Regions from separate parts of the Massilia sp. R2A-15 genome, predicted to be linked through region 3. Evidence: predicted binding sites of a transcription regulator. Region 3 holds the regulator's gene; each other region holds the start of a gene.

Region 1 (5,275 bases), 1.4 Mb from region 3:
TCGATTCGTCGTGGCCGGCAGCGCCGGCCATGTGCATGCAGCGCCCGCCCCCACATACCAATGTTCAGTTTTTTTAAGAAGAAGCAGCCTGTCCCCGAGACAGCACCGCCACCGCCCGCACCCGCGGCCACGCCCCCGGCGCCCGCTCCGATCGACGTGATTCCGGCCGCGACGCCGGCGCCGGCGCGCCGCTACGGCTCCACCTCCACCTTCGTCGCCCCCGCGGCGCCGGTCCAGGAAGTGATCGCCGAAACGGCCGAGCGCCCGGTCGCGGCGTCCGAGTCCAGGTCATCGTGGATGGAGCGCCTGAAGGCCGGCCTGTCCAAGACCTCGACCAACCTGTCGCTGCTGTTCGTCGGCGCGCGCATCGACGAAGACCTGTACGAGGAACTCGAGTCGGCGCTGCTGATGGCCGACGCCGGCATGGACGCCACCCAGTTCCTGCTCGACGGCCTGCGCCGCAAGGTCAAGGAAGACAAGCTGCTCGACGCGGCCGCCGTCAAGGCCGCGCTGAAGGTGCTGATGACCGACATGCTGCGCCCGCTGGAGAAGCCGCTCGAACTGGGCCGCCACGAGCCGCTGGTGATGATGATCTCGGGCGTGAACGGCGCCGGCAAGACCACCACCATCGGCAAGCTCGCCAAGCACATGCAGAAGTACGAGCAGTCGGTGCTGCTGGCCGCCGGCGACACCTTCCGCGCCGCCGCGCGCGAGCAGCTGATGGTCTGGGGCCAGCGCAATAACGTCACCGTCATCTCGCAGGCCTCGGGCGACCCGGCCGCCGTGGCGTTCGACGCGGTCCAGTCGGGCAAGGCGCGCGGCATGGACGTGGTGATGGTCGATACCGCCGGCCGCCTGCCGACCCAGCTGCACCTGATGGAAGAACTGAAGAAAATCAAGCGCGTGATCGGCAAGGGCATGGACGGCGCGCCGCACGAAGTCCTGCTGGTCATCGACGGCAACACCGGCCAGAACGCGCTGGCGCAGGTCAAGGCCTTCGACGACGCGCTGGACCTCACCGGCCTGGTGATCACGAAGCTCGACGGCACCGCCAAGGGCGGCGTGCTGGCCGCGATCGCGCGCACCCGCCCGGTGCCGGTGTACTTCATCGGCATCGGCGAGAAAATCGAAGACCTGCAGCCGTTCAAGGCGGACGAATTCGTCGAAGCGCTGCTCGGATAAAAAGCTCACATGATCGAATTCCAGTCTGTCTCAAAACAGTATTCCGCCCATGCCGTCGCACTGCGCGACGTGTCCCTCAATATCGCCAAAGGCGAACTGGTTTACCTGGCCGGCCCGTCCGGCGCCGGCAAGTCCACCTTGCTGAAGATGATTGCGGCGATCGAGCGGCCCAGCGCCGGCGCGATCCTGGTCAATGGCCAGGACATCGGCAAGCTGCGCCGCGAAGGCGTGCCTTTCCTGCGCCGTAACCTGGGCCTGATCTTCCAGCAGCAGAAACTGCTCAACGACCGCCACATCCTGGCCAACGCCATGCTGCCTTTATTAGTGATGGGCGCCTCGAAGTCCGAGGCCGAGCTGCGCGCCCGCGCCGCGCTCGACAAGGTTGGCCTGCTGGACCGCGCCAAGGCGCTGCCGCTCGAACTGTCCGGCGGCGAGCAGCAGCGCGTGGCGATCGCGCGCGCCATCGTCAACCGCCCCCAGATCATCCTGGCCGACGAGCCGACCGCGAACCTCGACCGCGCGGCCGCCGACAAGGTGCTCGACGCGCTGCGCGCCTTCCATTCGGTCGGCGTGACCTGCATGATTTCCACCCATGACGAGCAGGTGCTCGACGCGGCCGCCCGCGTGATCCACCTCGATCATGGCCAGTTGGTATCCGGAGGTGCGGCATGAAGGGCTGGCTGCGTCAACACCGTTTCGCGCTGCGCGCGGCGCTCGGCAACGTGCGCAAGGCGCCCGGCAGCTTCCTGTTCAACGTCGTCGTCGTGGCGATCGCGCTGGCGCTGCCGTTCGCCGGCCTGACCCTGCTCGACAACGTGCGGCCGATGTCGGAGCAGCTGTCGGTCGATCCCGAGATCAGCCTGTTCGTCAAGCCGGAGGCCACGCGCGAGCAGGCGCTGGCGCTCGCGCCGCCGCTGCGCGAACTGCTCAAGGCGAACAAGGCGAAGATCACCTTCGTGCCGCGCGAGCAGGCGCTCGAGTCGCTCAAGGCCAAGAGCGGCCTGACCGACGTGCTGGGCACGCTGGGCGAAAATCCGCTGCCGGACGGTTACGTGATGAAGCTCGACGGCTTCCGGAGCGCGGCCGACGCCGCCCAGGTCGATGCGCTGGCCGACCGCCTGCGCGCGCTGCCCGGCGTGGACACGGTGCAGGTCGATTCGGCGTGGGTCAAGCGCCTGGCCGCCCTGCTCAGCGTGCTGCGCCTGGCGCTGCTGCTGCTGGCCGTAACGCTGGGCATGGTCGTCATCGCCGTCGTGTTCAACACGATCCGGCTGCAGGTGCTGACCCAGCGCGACGAGATCGCGGTGTCCAAGCTGATCGGCGCGACCGACGTGTTCATTCACCGGCCCTTCTACTACACCGGCGCCCTGCTGGGCATGTGCGCAGGGGCCGTGGCGCTTGGCGCGGTCGCGCTGGCGCTGCGCCCGCTGAACGTCGCGATTGCGGAATTCGCGCGGCTGTACGCCAGCGAATTCCAGCTGACGCCGCTGGCGCCGCTCGGCATCGCCGCCCTGCTGGCCGTCAGCGCCGGGCTCGGCCTGGTGGGCGCAGTGCTGTCGGTGCAGCGCCACCTGGCGCGGCTGAACTGAAAATGGGGTCAGGTCCGCAGGACCAGACCCCGACATTCCCCCGCGCACGTGCGGGAACGAACAGAACCGTCCCTCCCTCCGCGCTATCCTGTGCGTAATCAACAACGCATCGAGGCAGTCCACTACAGTGGAGCCTGTCATCGAAATAAGTTCCTTGCGGCAATATTTAGCCTATCACGGCCATAGTTTAGGGCGATTGGCACTCTCCCCGAGAGAGTGCTAAACTATGCGCGCAAGGCGGGGAAAATAGACGACCCACCGCCAGCACCCGGAAGTAAAACCTTGCTGCACCCTTTTTACGAGGCACACATGACGACAATGTCCGCACACTCCGCATTGGTTCCGACCGGCAATCGTGCGATGGAGTTGGGCTTCACTGGCAATCTTGGCAATATCGACGCGTACATTTCGGCGGTCAACCGGCTGCCGATGCTGTCCCACGACGAAGAAATCTCGCTGGCCAAGCGGCTGCAGGAAAAGAACGACCTGGCCGCGGCGCAGGAGCTGGTGCTGTCGCACCTGCGCCTGGTGGTATCGATCGCCCGCGGCTACCTCGGCTACGGCCTGCCGCACGCCGACCTGATCCAGGAAGGCAACATCGGCCTGATGAAGGCGGTCAAGCGTTTCGACCCGAACCAGGGCGTGCGCCTGGTCTCGTACGCGATGCACTGGATCAAGGCCGAGATGCACGAGTACATCCTGAAGAACTGGCGCCTGGTCAAGGTCGCCACGACCAAGGCGCAGCGCAAGCTGTTCTTCAACCTGCGCAGCAACAAGACGGGCCTGGACGCGATGTCGCCGACCCAGATCGACGCGCTGGCCAAGCTGCTCGACGTCAAGCGCGAGGAAGTGATCGAGATGGAAACGCGCCTGTCGGGCCGCGACATCGCGCTCGAAGCGCCGACCGACGACGAGGACGACAAGTTCTCGCCGATCGCCTACCTGTCGTCGGACCTGTCCGAGCCGACCAAGGTGCTGGAAGCCGAGCAGGTCACGCGCCTGCAGTCCGAAGGGCTGGAGACGGCGCTGGCCAAGCTCGATCCGCGTTCGCGCCGCATCGTCGAAGCGCGCTGGCTGGCCAACGACGATGGCTCGGGCGCCACGCTGCACACGCTGGCCGAAGAATTCGGCGTGTCGGCCGAGCGCATTCGCCAGATCGAAGTGGCGGCGCTGAAGAAGATGAAGGGATCGCTGTCGGCGTTCGTGTAAGCCGGCCGCAGTTCAGCTAGAAAGGCGCCCGCGGGCGCCTTTTTTGTTGTTGGCGCGGTGGCCGCGAAAACTTTGCTACCATGCCCCCATGATGAAAAGAACATCCCAGTGGGCGCGCCTGTGGTGCACCGCCACCCTGCTCAACCTCGCCGGTTGCGCAGGCATCGCGCCGGAACAACCGCTGCGCAGCGGCAGCTATCCGATGGAACAGAACCAGGTCGTCGCCCTGACGCCGAGCGTTTCGGTGCGCTACGACCGCTTTACCGACAGCCGCTGCCCGAAGGGCGCGATGTGCATCTGGGCCGGCAAGGTCAGCTACGAATTCACCCTCTCCACGCGCGCCGGCAGCGAGCACTTCGCGCTCGACTACGAAGGCGACCGCTTCGACTCGAAGCTCCTGCCCGGAGTCCATTTCGGCATCTCGTTCGCCGGCGTGAAGGAGCGGCCGATCGAGCAGCATGCCGTAGTGCTCGAAGTGACCGCGCCTTAGCGTGCCATCAGGCGCGCCGCGCCGGAAATGCCGGCGCCGCACGCACCATCCGCGTCCAGCGAATTCCCACGAACGCCGCAGCCGCGCAGACCGTCGCCAGCGCGACGACGCTCCACGTAGTCATGCTGCCCTTGCCCCAGACGGCAAGAAACGCACAAATCCCAACCCCCACCGCCGCGACGCCCACAACCGGGGACAGCGGTTTGACGGCGCGCGCATGATCGGCCAGCGGAATACCCAACAACGGTAGCGCGAAGGCGCATACGGCCAACGCACGCAATGCCTCGTCCAGCGTCGCGCCCAGAACGAGCAGCGCCGCCATGCTCAGCGCCGCATAAGCGCCCCACATCTTCGCCTGACGCGCCAGGAAGTGCCGCGCCAGGATACGGTTCATCTCGGCGGCGTTCGGCGCTCCGGCCGCAAGCCGCACCAGGCCCTGTTCCTGGATGCGCGAGGCGAAGCTGGTCAGCATGCTGGAAGCGACCAACAGCTGAACGCCCAGAAGAACGATCACGATCGCCGCACGCACAAAGTGCAGTTCCGCATGCGCGTCCTTGCCCTGATACGCGTTCCATCCTGCCAGCGCGGCGCACACCACCGTCAGCACCGCGAGCTCGAAACGAGGCACGCTGTCGCCCTGGCCGCCGAGTACGCGCACGAACAAGGGCCGGTCATCGGCGCGCATGCCCGATTTCGAAACAAACAAACCAGCGGTACGGTCCACCCATGCGAACCCCCGCCTGATCATCGCTTCAAGCGGCGGCGTTTGGGTTGTCTGCGCCAGATGAGGCGATACGCCGAACAT
Region 2 (5,275 bases), 590 kb from region 3:
GGGCGGTGCCCGGGTGAAAGCATTTTACCGCCTCACCCATTTTCTCGCCGGCACTGGCCAGATTCCCTCCGGTGGCCGCGCCGCTTCAATCGCGACGCGGCGGTGGCGGTGGCGGAGGCGGAGGCGGCATCGGGTACGGATTGTAGCCGGGGATGACGTTGCCCTTCGCGTACATGCACTGCTGGTAGGCGATGTCGTAGCGGCGCTGCGCGGTGTATGCCGACATCGCGCTTTGTTCTGACCCGTAGCCGGCCCCGGCCAGCGTGCCGAACGCCGCGCCGGCACCCGCGCCACGGTCGCCCGTCAGCGCGCCTGCCGCCGCGCCGATCACGGTGCCGGTCACGGTGGACGCGATCAGCGCGTCGCCCGGATCGCGCCCGCCTCTGCTCGCGCTGGCGGCCCAGTTGCGGCACAGCTGGTCATCCTGGACGAATGCTTCGAATGGTTTGTTCGGTGCGGGCATCGCAGCGACAGTCGGGCCGACCGGCATCTGCACGCAGCCGGCAAGGATGGCCGGCACCCCGAGGGCGACGGCCGCGCGAATCAGTCTGCTAAAGGAGATCATCAGGGCACCTGCGGAATCGGGACCAGCACGGCCGTATCGGGAATAATCGGAAGCTGTTGCCAACCCGGACACGCCGGCACGAAAGGATAATAGAGGCGCGTGGCCGGGCAGTAATACCAGTACTGCGCCGGCGCCGCCCACGGGCCCTGGTACGGATACACGGGCTGGGGATAGTAATACCAGGTCGGCCCGACAACCCACCACCAGCCCAGGCGCCCGCCGTGATGTCCGTGGTGCCAATAGCCGCCGCGCCGATCGCCCCAGTCGTTTCCCCGGTAGCGGCCGAAGTCGCCGCGCCAATGAGGCGGACCGGCGAAGCGCGCGCCGCCGTCATGAAATTGCCCGCCGCGATATTGCCCGCCGCGATATTGGCCGCCTTGATGCCTGCCGCCATGATCCGGCCCGCCGTACCCTTGCCCGCGGCCATGGCCGCCGCCCTGGCCGTGCCGGTCTTGCGCCGGCGCCGCCGGCCACGCGAACGCCAGCATCACGCCCAACATCGCTGCGCCACGACGAACAATTGCGCTCATTGCAGACCTCCCTGCGACGCACCGGGAGCGTGGGGCCGAACCGATGCATCGCGATACTGCATCCAGCTTACGCCGCGCAAATGACGATGGTTTGAGGTGGCTCAATAGGGACAGGCATTAAAACGGCTAGCCATTTCAGCGCCGCCGTGCTGTATTTACGATTTCGCGGCTTTTTGGCGGATCTTTTTCAGGATCGCTTTCCACTGTCCCGCGCTGACCGGCGATATCGACAGGCGGCTGCCTTTTTGCAGCAACACCATCTCTTCGAGTTCCGGCATCGAGCGCATTTCGGCCAGCGGCAGATAACGACCCTGCTCCACCGCATGCACGTCGACCGAAATCCAGCGCGGCTGTTCGCGGCTCGCTTTCGGATCGAAGTATTTGCCGTCCTTGTCGAACTGCGATGCATCGGGATAAGCGCCGCTGGCCACTTCGGCGATGCCGGCCACGCCCGGTTCGGCGCAGCTCGAATGGTAAAACAGCACGCCGTCGCCGGGCTGCATCTGGTCGCGCATGAAATTGCGGGCCTGGTAGTTGCGTACGCCGAACCAGGCCACCGTCTGCCCGGGCGCGGCCAGAACGTCGTCGAAACTGACTTCATCGGGCTCGGATTTCATTAACCAATACTGCATGGGAACGGGCTCCTGGAATGAGGCGCGCATGAAAACGCGCGCGAAAAAAAACGGTTGCGCATGAAATGCGAACAACCGCTTTTTAGAAATACAGCCCCGCCTGTGCCGTTTTTGCCGGCATCCCGAACCAAACGGTTCAAGGTGGTCACAGTTAGTTCAATTTCGGGTTCGTCGGACTAGCGACGCTCACTCCCATCGAACAAAATCCCGCAACCGGTGCACATAAATGGTTCAAGGAATATATGGCAATCGCGAACACCGCAGGGTGGAACGGAGTTTACTCCGATGAACCCACAAGTCAAACGAATTTGGCCTGTCAGAACAGATTTTCTTGCGGCGTCAGCGCGCTGTCCAATACGGTATTCATCGCCTCGATTTTCTGCTTGACTTCGAGAATCGACAGGTCCGACAGCGGGCCTTGCGGCGCCTTCACCGACAGGAATTCGGCGGCCACGCTGAGGGCGGCCATCACCGCGATGCGATCGTTGCCCTTGACCTTGCCGGAGTCGCGCAGCGCGCACATTTTGCCGTCGAGGTAAGCGACCGCTTCCTTCAGCGTGCGCTCCTCGCCTTCCTTGCAGGCCAGGCGATACGGGTTGCCCATGATGGTCACATCGAGCTGGATCATTGCTGCGCCTCGTCGTCGGTGGCGGTGGAATCGGCCTCGGGGGCGGGAATTTGCGCGATCAGTCCGGCGACGCGGCGCTTGGCCTCGTCGAGCAAGGCGGCGTAGTTCGCGTTCTCGGCGGTCAGCTGGGCGTTGGCGTGGCGCAAGCCGGCGTTTTCGCGGCGCAGCGCGGCCGTCATCTCGGCCAGCCGGTCGATTTTATCGGAGAGGTCTTGGAATTCGGAAATCATCCGTAACTATAGAACCCGGAACGAATTTCCGTCAACAGATTCAGTACGTTAGCGCCGACTTTTGATGCAGTTACTCCATAGAACGCCGCAAATGCCAGTTTATTGCCCAATGTCCATGTCATCCATGGGGTCTGGTCCGGCGGACCTGACCCCATGTTGGGTTTACGCCAACGTCAAAATGGGGTCAGGTCCGGGGGACCAGACCCCGAACCCAGCCGTTCATGTCACACGTTAAAAATAGCAGCTTGAAAACGCCCCCCATCGTCCCTATAATTAGCACTCGTTAGTTGAGAGTGCTAACAACCCTTTTCAGCCGCACCAGCTTCCCGGGGCGGCATCCCGCAGTACCGGATCGGTGGCCGGGTCTTCCGGCAAGCCATTCAACCCATTGAAATTAAAGGAGTTTTACATGAACCTTCGCCCTTTGCACGATCGCGTCATCGTCAAGCGTCTCGACCAGGAAACCAAAACTGCCTCCGGCCTGATCATCCCTGATGCCGCCGCTGAAAAGCCGGACCAGGGCGAAATCCTCGCCATCGGCAACGGCAAGGTGCAGGACGACGGCAAGGTTCGTCCGCTGGAAGTGAAGGTCGGCGACCGCGTTCTGTTCGGCAAGTACTCGGGCCAGGCCGTCAAGGTCGATGGCGAAGAGCTGCTGGTCATGCGCGAAGAAGACATCATGGCCGTACTGGTCAAGTAATTTCGAATTCCGACAACTTTCCACGAACGGAGAATCAACATGGCATCTAAAGACGTAGTATTCGGCGACAGCGCCCGCTCCAAAATGGTCGAAGGCGTGAACATCCTCGCCAACGCAGTCAAAGTCACCCTGGGCCCGAAAGGCCGCAACGTCGTGCTCGAGCGCTCGTTCGGCGCACCGACCGTGACCAAGGACGGCGTATCGGTTGCCAAAGAAATCGAACTCAAAGACAAGCTCATGAACATGGGCGCGCAGATGGTCAAGGAAGTTGCATCGCGCACCAGCGACAACGCCGGCGACGGCACCACCACCGCGACCGTGCTGGCCCAGGCGATCGTGCGCGAAGGCATGAAGTTCGTTGCCGCCGGCATGAACCCGATGGACCTGAAGCGCGGCATCGACAAGGCAGTCGCTGCCACCGTCGAGCAGCTGGCCACCATCTCCAAGCCATGCACCACCACCAAGGAAATCGCCCAGGTCGGCGCGATCTCGGCCAACTCGGACTACTCGATCGGCGAGCGCATCGCTGAGGCGATGGAAAAAGTCGGCAAGGAAGGCGTCATCACCGTGGAAGACGGCAAGTCGCTGAACGACGAACTTGACATCGTCGAAGGCATGCAGTTCGACCGCGGCTACCTGTCGCCGTACTTCATCAACAACCCGGACAAGCAAGTCGCGATCCAGGACAACCCGTTCGTCCTGCTGTGCGACAAGAAGATCTCGAACATCCGCGACCTACTGCCGATCCTCGAGCAAGTTGCCAAGGCTGGCCGTCCGCTGCTGATCATCGCAGAAGACATCGAAGGCGAAGCGCTGGCGACCCTGGTCGTCAACAACATCCGCGGCATCCTGAAAACCTGCGCCGTCAAGGCCCCAGGCTTCGGCGACCGTCGCAAGGCCATGCTGGAAGACATCGCGATCCTGACCGGCGGCCAGGTCATCGCTGAAGAAGTCGGCCTGACCCTGGAAAAGGTCACGCTGGCGGAACTGGGCCAGGCCAAGCGCGTTGAAGTGGGCAAGGAAAACACCATCATCATCGACGGCGCAGGCCAGGCAGAATCGATCGAAGCGCGCGTCAAGCAGGTGCGCGTGCAGATCGAAGAAGCGACCTCGGACTACGACCGTGAGAAGCTGCAGGAGCGCGTGGCCAAGCTGGCAGGCGGCGTTGCAGTGATCAAGGTTGGCGCAGCCACCGAAGTCGAGATGAAAGAGAAGAAGGCCCGCGTTGAAGACGCGCTGCACGCAACCCGTGCCGCCGTTGAAGAAGGCATCGTGCCAGGCGGCGGCGTTGCCCTGCTGCGCGCACGCGCCAACATCAGCGTCAAAGGCGACAACGCCGACCAGGAAGCCGGCATCAAGATCGTGCTGCGCGCGATGGAAGAGCCGCTGCGCATGATCGTGCAAAACGCCGGCGAAGAGCCATCGGTCGTCGTTGCAGCTGTGTTGGCCGGTTCGGGCAACTACGGCTACAACGCAGCCAACGGCACCTACGGCGACATGGTCGAAATGGGCGTGCTGGATCCAGCTAAAGTCACCCGCTCGGCACTGCAGAACGCAGCGTCGATCGCCGGCCTGATGCTGACCACCGATGCGATGGTTTGCGAACTGGCGGAAGACAAGCCAGCTGGCGGCGGCATGGGCGGCATGGGCGGTATGGGCGGCATGGGCGGTATGGACGGCATGATGTAATTGCCGGCCCGGAGGCGCTTCGGCGCTTCCTGCCACGAACAAGATGGGCGCCTTCGGGCGCCCATTTTTGTTTACGCGGCGGCGACAAAGGCGGCGGCAGGCCCGCCTCAATGAATGTTGCTGCGGAGCCACTGTTGGTTTAGTATGAAGCGATACAACAAGGGTTAACCCATGCACAAACGAGACGCGCCGTCCAAAAAAATCCAGCTCACGGCCCTGGTACTGATCATCGCAGCGACCACCACGATCTTCGGGTGCCGCGAAAATACGACGCCGACCGCGCCGGCTTCAACGCCGGCCT
Region 3 (5,275 bases):
CGGGAAAGCCGAACGCGGCCTTCGACGCGGCGTGGAAGCTTTCCGCGCCGTCGATTGCCGCGCCGTTCAGTTCTGCGATTGCCATAGCCCTGCTCCTTGATCAGCGCCCCAGCGCCAGCACGTCCTGCATGTCGTACAGGCCGGTCGTCTTGTCGGCCAAAAAGCGCGCCGCGCGCAGGGCGCCGTGGGCGTAGGTGACGCGGCTGCTCGATTTGTGGCTGATCTCGATGCGCTCGCCGTCGCCGGCAAACAGCACCGTGTGGTCGCCCACGATGTCGCCGCCGCGGATGGTGGCAAAGCCGATGGTGGACGGATCGCGCTCCCCGGTGACGCCTTCGCGGCCGTAGACGGCGCACTGCTTCAGGTCGCGGCCCAGCGCATCGGCGATCACTTCGCCCATCTTCAGCGCGGTGCCGGACGGCGCATCGACCTTGTGGCGATGGTGCGCTTCGATGATCTCGATGTCGTAGCCTTCGGCGAAGCTCTTGGCCGCCATCTCCAGCAGCTTGAGCGTGACGTTGACGCCCACGCTCATGTTGGGCGCGAACACGATCGCGGTCTTTTCGGCGGCGGCGCGAATGGCGGCCTTGCCGGCGTCGTCGAAGCCGGTGGTGCCGATGACCATCGCGATGCCATGCTCGGCGCAGTAAGCCAAGTGCTGCAGCGTGCCTTCGGGACGGGTGAAGTCGATCAGCACGCGCGCGCCGGTCAGGCCGCTCGCCAGGTCGGACTCGATCGCCACCCCGGCCGGCTGGCCGAGGAAGGCGGCGGCGTCATTGCCCAGCGCAGGCGAACCGGCGACGTCGAGCGCGCCGGCCAGGACGGCGTCAGGCGCCTTGGCGATCGCCTCGATCAGCATCTTGCCCATGCGCCCGCTGGCGCCGGCTACCGCAATTTTCATTGGAGTCATGGCTTATTTCTTGATACTGATGCTGGCCGATCCCGCCTCTTCCTTTTTCGGCGCTTCCTTGGCGGCGACCTTCGCCGGGCCGGCGATGCGGGCGATGTACTCGCGCTCGGTCGGCAGGTTGCCGCCGTCGAATTTCTCGACCTTGTCGTCCTTGAAGTAGACGGTCACGCGCGCCTTGGTCAGCTCGCCGTTGCCGCGCGCCAGGTAGAACGGGTAGTCCCAGCGGTCGCCGTGGAACACGTCGGTCAGCAGCGGCGTGCCGAGCAGGAACTTGACCTGTTCACGGGTCTGGCCGACCTTCAGCTGGGCCAGCATTTCCTGGGACACGAAGTTGCCTTGCTGGATGTCCGGACGGTAGGGCGAAAACACCCAGAAGAATTTTTGCAGCTTGGTCGCGGTGGTCGTCTGCGCACCGGCATTGGCGACGGCGGCGGACTTGCTGGCGTCGGCGGCGACCGCTTCCGGCGCGATCGAGACCGGCGCGGCAGGCTGAGTTTGGCGCGAAGCGCAGCCGGCCAGGGTCAGCAGCGCGCATGCGGCGGCCGCCGCGAGCGAGGCGCGGGTGTTAAAACGGTGCAAAACAACATTCTTGACGCGCATAGGTGACCTCAAAACGTTTGAGCGCTAGCTCCAAAACGCTATATCATAAAGCACTCTGCCAATATCCGAGCAACAAACATGAGCAACAACCCCTCCGACCTGAAGGCCAGCGGCCTGAAAGCGACCCTGCCCCGCCTGAAAATCCTCGAAATTTTTCAGAACAGCGACGTGCGCCACCTGACCGCGGAAGACGTGTACAAGCAGCTGCTGACCGAGAACCTCGACGTCGGCCTGGCCACCGTGTACCGCGTGCTGACCCAGTTCGAACAGGCCGGCCTGCTCAACCGTAACCACTTCGAGACGGGCAAGGCGATCTTCGAGCTGAACGCCGGTTCGCACCACGACCACCTGGTATGCCTGGATTGCGGCCGCGTGGAAGAGTTCTTCGACGAAGAGATCGAGTCGCGCCAGAACAGGATCGCCGCCGAGCGCGGTTTCAGCATCGCCGAGCACGCGCTGGCCATTTACGGCAATTGCGTCAAGCCGGCCTGTCCGCACCGCCACTAATTCACGCCTGTCGCCCCTGCGGAGGCAGGGGCCCATGCTGAATGAGCGACTCACGCGGCGTATGGGTTCCTGCCTACGCAGGAACGACAAGCTTTCTAGCCGTGGCTCAAGGCATTCGACAGCAGCTTGGCCGTGATGTCGACAATCGGGATCACCCGCTCGTAGGCCATGCGGGTCGGGCCGATCACCCCGAGGGTGCCGACGATGGTGCCGTTGACCTCGTACGGCGCCGTCACCACGCTCATCTCGTCCATCGGCACCAGCTTCGATTCGCCGCCGATGAAAATCTGCACGCCCGTCGCTTTACTTGACACGTCAAGTAATTGCATCAGGCCGGTCTTCTGCTCGAACATGTCGAACATCTGGCGCAGCGACGTCATGTTCGACGACAGGTCCGACACCGACAGCAGGTTGCGCTCGCCGGAGATGACCATGTCGTCGGACTGGTCGGCCATCGCCTCGCTGCCCGCCTCGACCGCCGCCTGCATCAGCCGGCTCATGTCGTCGCGCAGCTGGCGCAGTTCGCCCGTGACGCGCGCGCGCACCTGGTCGAACGACAGGCCGCCGTAGTTCTGGTTGATGTAGTTGGCCGACTGGATCAGCTGGGCCGGCGTGTAGTCCACGTCGGTCAGAAGCAGGCGGTTCTGGACGTCGCCGCGCGGATCGACGATCACCAGCAGGATGCGCTTTTCCGACAGGCGCAGAAATTCGATCTGCTGGAACACCGACTCGCGCCGCGGGCTCATGACGACGCCGGCGAACTGCGACAGTGACGACAGCATCTGCGCCGCGTTCGAGATGATTTTCTGCGGCTGCGGCGCCTGCAGGCGCATGCGCGACTCGACCGCGTGCTCGTCGATCTGCTGCACCGTCAGCAGGGTGTCGACAAACATGCGGTAGCCGCGCGGGGTCGGGATGCGGCCGGCCGAGGTGTGCGGGCTGGCCACGTAGCCCATCTCCTCGAGATCGGCCATGATGTTGCGGATGGTCGCTGGCGACAGGTCGAGGCCGGAGATTTTCGAAAGCGCGCGCGAGCCTACCGGCTGGCCGTCGGCGATGTAGCGCTCGACCAGGGCCTTGAGGAGGGTTTGTGCGCGGGTATCGAGTTGCATGGTGATGGCATTCTGGGTCAGCTGACACCCTCATTATGCACGTTCGCCGCGCCGCTGTGCAGTGCGGCGCCGCAATGGATCAGTCATGATGGCGCTCCAGCCAGTCGATCAGCTCGTCGAAATCGGCGCAGATCGCGTCCGGCTCGACCCCGTGCTCGAGATGGCGGGTGCTGCCGGTGCGGTTGAGCCACACCGCGCGCAGGCCGGCCTGCTGGGCGCCGCGCACGTCGAGCAGCACGTCGTCGCCCACGTACACGGCCTCGTGCGGCGCCACGCCCAGTTCGCCGCAGGCGGCCAGGAAAATCGCCGGCCCGGGCTTGGCGCTGCCGAACTCATGCGCCGCGACCGACACCTTGAAGTGGTGCGCGATGCCGATCGCGCGCAGGTCGGCGTTGCCGTTCGACACCGAGCCGACCAGCACGCGGCGCCCCAGCCGCTCGAGCCCGTGCAGCACGTCGGCGTAGGGCGTCACGGTATTGCGGGCGGCAAAGAAATGCTCCATCGCCAGGTCGACCTTGGCGCTGTCCTCGCCCGCCTCGGCGAAGGCCAGCAGCAGGCCGGCGCGGCGCAGCGCGCCCAGGTCGAGGTGGTAGCCCGGCTCGCGCTCGAGCAGGGCCAGGCGCGCCGCGCGCAGGCTGTCGATGGTGTGCGCGGCGGCCACCGGCGGGGCGTGGCGCTGCAGCCAGGCGTACAGGGACAGTTCGGCCTGGGCGATGACGGGCGCGATCGGCCACAGGGTGTCGTCGAGGTCGAACAGCACGGCTTTTGGCCAGGCGGGGCGGCGGGTGTCGGTCATGGAAGCGATGTTGGTAAGAGCGAGTCGAGCATAGCGAGGCCGGGCCGGAAAATCAAATCGCGCGCGTCCGTTACACGGTGATACATCAGTAATGGCGCCGCGACTTGCCAAATGCACTAAAATGACGACCAATTTGTCTGTCCCGCGGTACGGCGCGAGCCCTCCCCGCCTTACCCTGTCGTATTTGGAGAAACCATGAAAAGTATGATCCTGCGTTCGAGCGTCGCGCTCGCCTGCGCGCTGAGCCTCGCCGCATGCGGTGGCGGCAGCGGCAACCTGTTGCTCGGCGGCAGCATCATCGGCCTGCACAAAGATGGCCTGGTGTTGCAAAACAAGGGCGGCGACCCGCTGACCATTTCGTCTGGCCAGACTACGTTCACCTTTTCCAAGCTGCTGAGCAACGACGAGGACTACGAGGTCACCGTCAGGACCCAGCCAACGGGCGCCAAATGCGTGCCGGACCCGGCCACGAACAAGGGCCGCACCGGCGCGTTCAACGTCACTTCGGTGGTCGTGCACTGCCAGACCGACTACTACACCCTGGGCGGCCATGTCGACCATCTCGACGCCGAGGGCCTGGTGCTGGTCAACGGCGCGGACAGCCTGGCCGTGCCGGCCAACGCCACCAGTTTCACCTTCGGCACCGCCGTATTCAACGGCGATTCCTATGGCGTCACCGTGCTCAGGCAGCCGACCGGCCGCACCTGCGAGGTCACCAACGGCAGCGGCAAGATGGGCGACGCCAAGGTGGACAACGTGCAAGTCACCTGCCACCCCTGATCGCCCCCATTCTGGAGAACTCTATGACTTTCAAATTTACGCGCCCTGCGCTGGCGATCGCGCTGGCGCTGACCCTGGCCGCCTGCGGCGGCAAAGCCAGCTTTACGGTCGGCGGCACCATCGAAGGACTGCAATACGACGGATTGGTCCTGGCGACCAACGGGATGAGCCTGGCGGTGCCGCGCAATGCGACCACGTTCAGCTTCCCCAATACGCTTTCCTACGGCGAGGTGTACGAAGTCTCGGCCACGGCCCAGCCGGCCCATCAATCCTGCGTGGTCGGCGCGTTCGTGGATGCCGCCAACAAGGTTCACGGCGGCGCGAAAGATACCGCCGGCCGCCTGGCGGTGATCGATGTGGGTGTCCGCTGCGCGCTCACCACGCAAACGCTGACCGTCAAGATCACCGGCCTGACCTCGGACGGCCTGCAACTGACCAACGGCAACGATCAACTCACGATCACCCCGCTGGCCACCGGTGGTGACGTCTCCGCCACCTTTGCCGGCGGGGTCGCCTATGGTGTGACGTACGGCGTGACCGTGCTGACCCAGCCGACCAAGCAAGTTTGCA

The links. Region 3 encodes HrcA, which represses chaperone genes, less so after heat shock. Its sites were predicted from a motif close to TTAGCACTCNNNNNNNNNGAGTGCTAA; they were not measured.
Region 1: rpoH (RNA polymerase sigma factor RpoH) is a predicted target of HrcA. The motif match lies at 2,968-2,994, and genes of this name have one in related genera.
Region 2: groES (co-chaperone GroES) is a predicted target of HrcA. The motif match lies at 2,859-2,885, and genes of this name have one in related genera.

What each region holds. Positions count from the first base shown of each region.
Region 1 is NZ_CP131935.1:323,651-328,925, reverse strand. It holds gene ftsY (signal recognition particle-docking protein FtsY) at 61-1,182, shown strand; gene Q4S45_RS01535 (cell division ATP-binding protein FtsE) at 1,192-1,854, shown strand; gene ftsX (permease-like cell division protein FtsX) at 1,851-2,771, shown strand; gene rpoH (RNA polymerase sigma factor RpoH) at 3,081-3,980, shown strand; gene Q4S45_RS01520 (hypothetical protein) at 4,069-4,470, shown strand; gene Q4S45_RS01515 (hypothetical protein) at 4,478-5,275, opposite strand, start outside.
Region 2 is NZ_CP131935.1:3,399,638-3,404,912, forward strand. It holds gene Q4S45_RS15595 (hypothetical protein) at 86-565, opposite strand; gene Q4S45_RS15600 (hypothetical protein) at 565-1,095, opposite strand; gene Q4S45_RS15605 (EVE domain-containing protein) at 1,251-1,727, opposite strand; RNA gene ssrS (6S RNA) at 1,817-1,997, opposite strand; gene Q4S45_RS15615 (cell division protein ZapA) at 2,044-2,355, opposite strand; gene Q4S45_RS15620 (hypothetical protein) at 2,352-2,585, opposite strand; gene groES (co-chaperone GroES) at 2,995-3,285, shown strand; gene groL (chaperonin GroEL) at 3,325-4,974, shown strand; gene Q4S45_RS15635 (hypothetical protein) at 5,146-5,275, shown strand, end outside.
Region 3 is NZ_CP131935.1:3,992,699-3,997,973, forward strand. It holds gene Q4S45_RS18380 (barstar family protein) at 1-85, opposite strand, end outside; gene dapB (4-hydroxy-tetrahydrodipicolinate reductase) at 101-910, opposite strand; gene Q4S45_RS18390 (outer membrane protein assembly factor BamE) at 914-1,489, opposite strand; gene fur (ferric iron uptake transcriptional regulator) at 1,589-2,017, shown strand; gene hrcA (heat-inducible transcriptional repressor HrcA) at 2,113-3,129, opposite strand; gene Q4S45_RS18405 (HAD family hydrolase) at 3,209-3,925, opposite strand; gene Q4S45_RS18410 (hypothetical protein) at 4,121-4,705, shown strand; gene Q4S45_RS18415 (hypothetical protein) at 4,729-5,275, shown strand, end outside.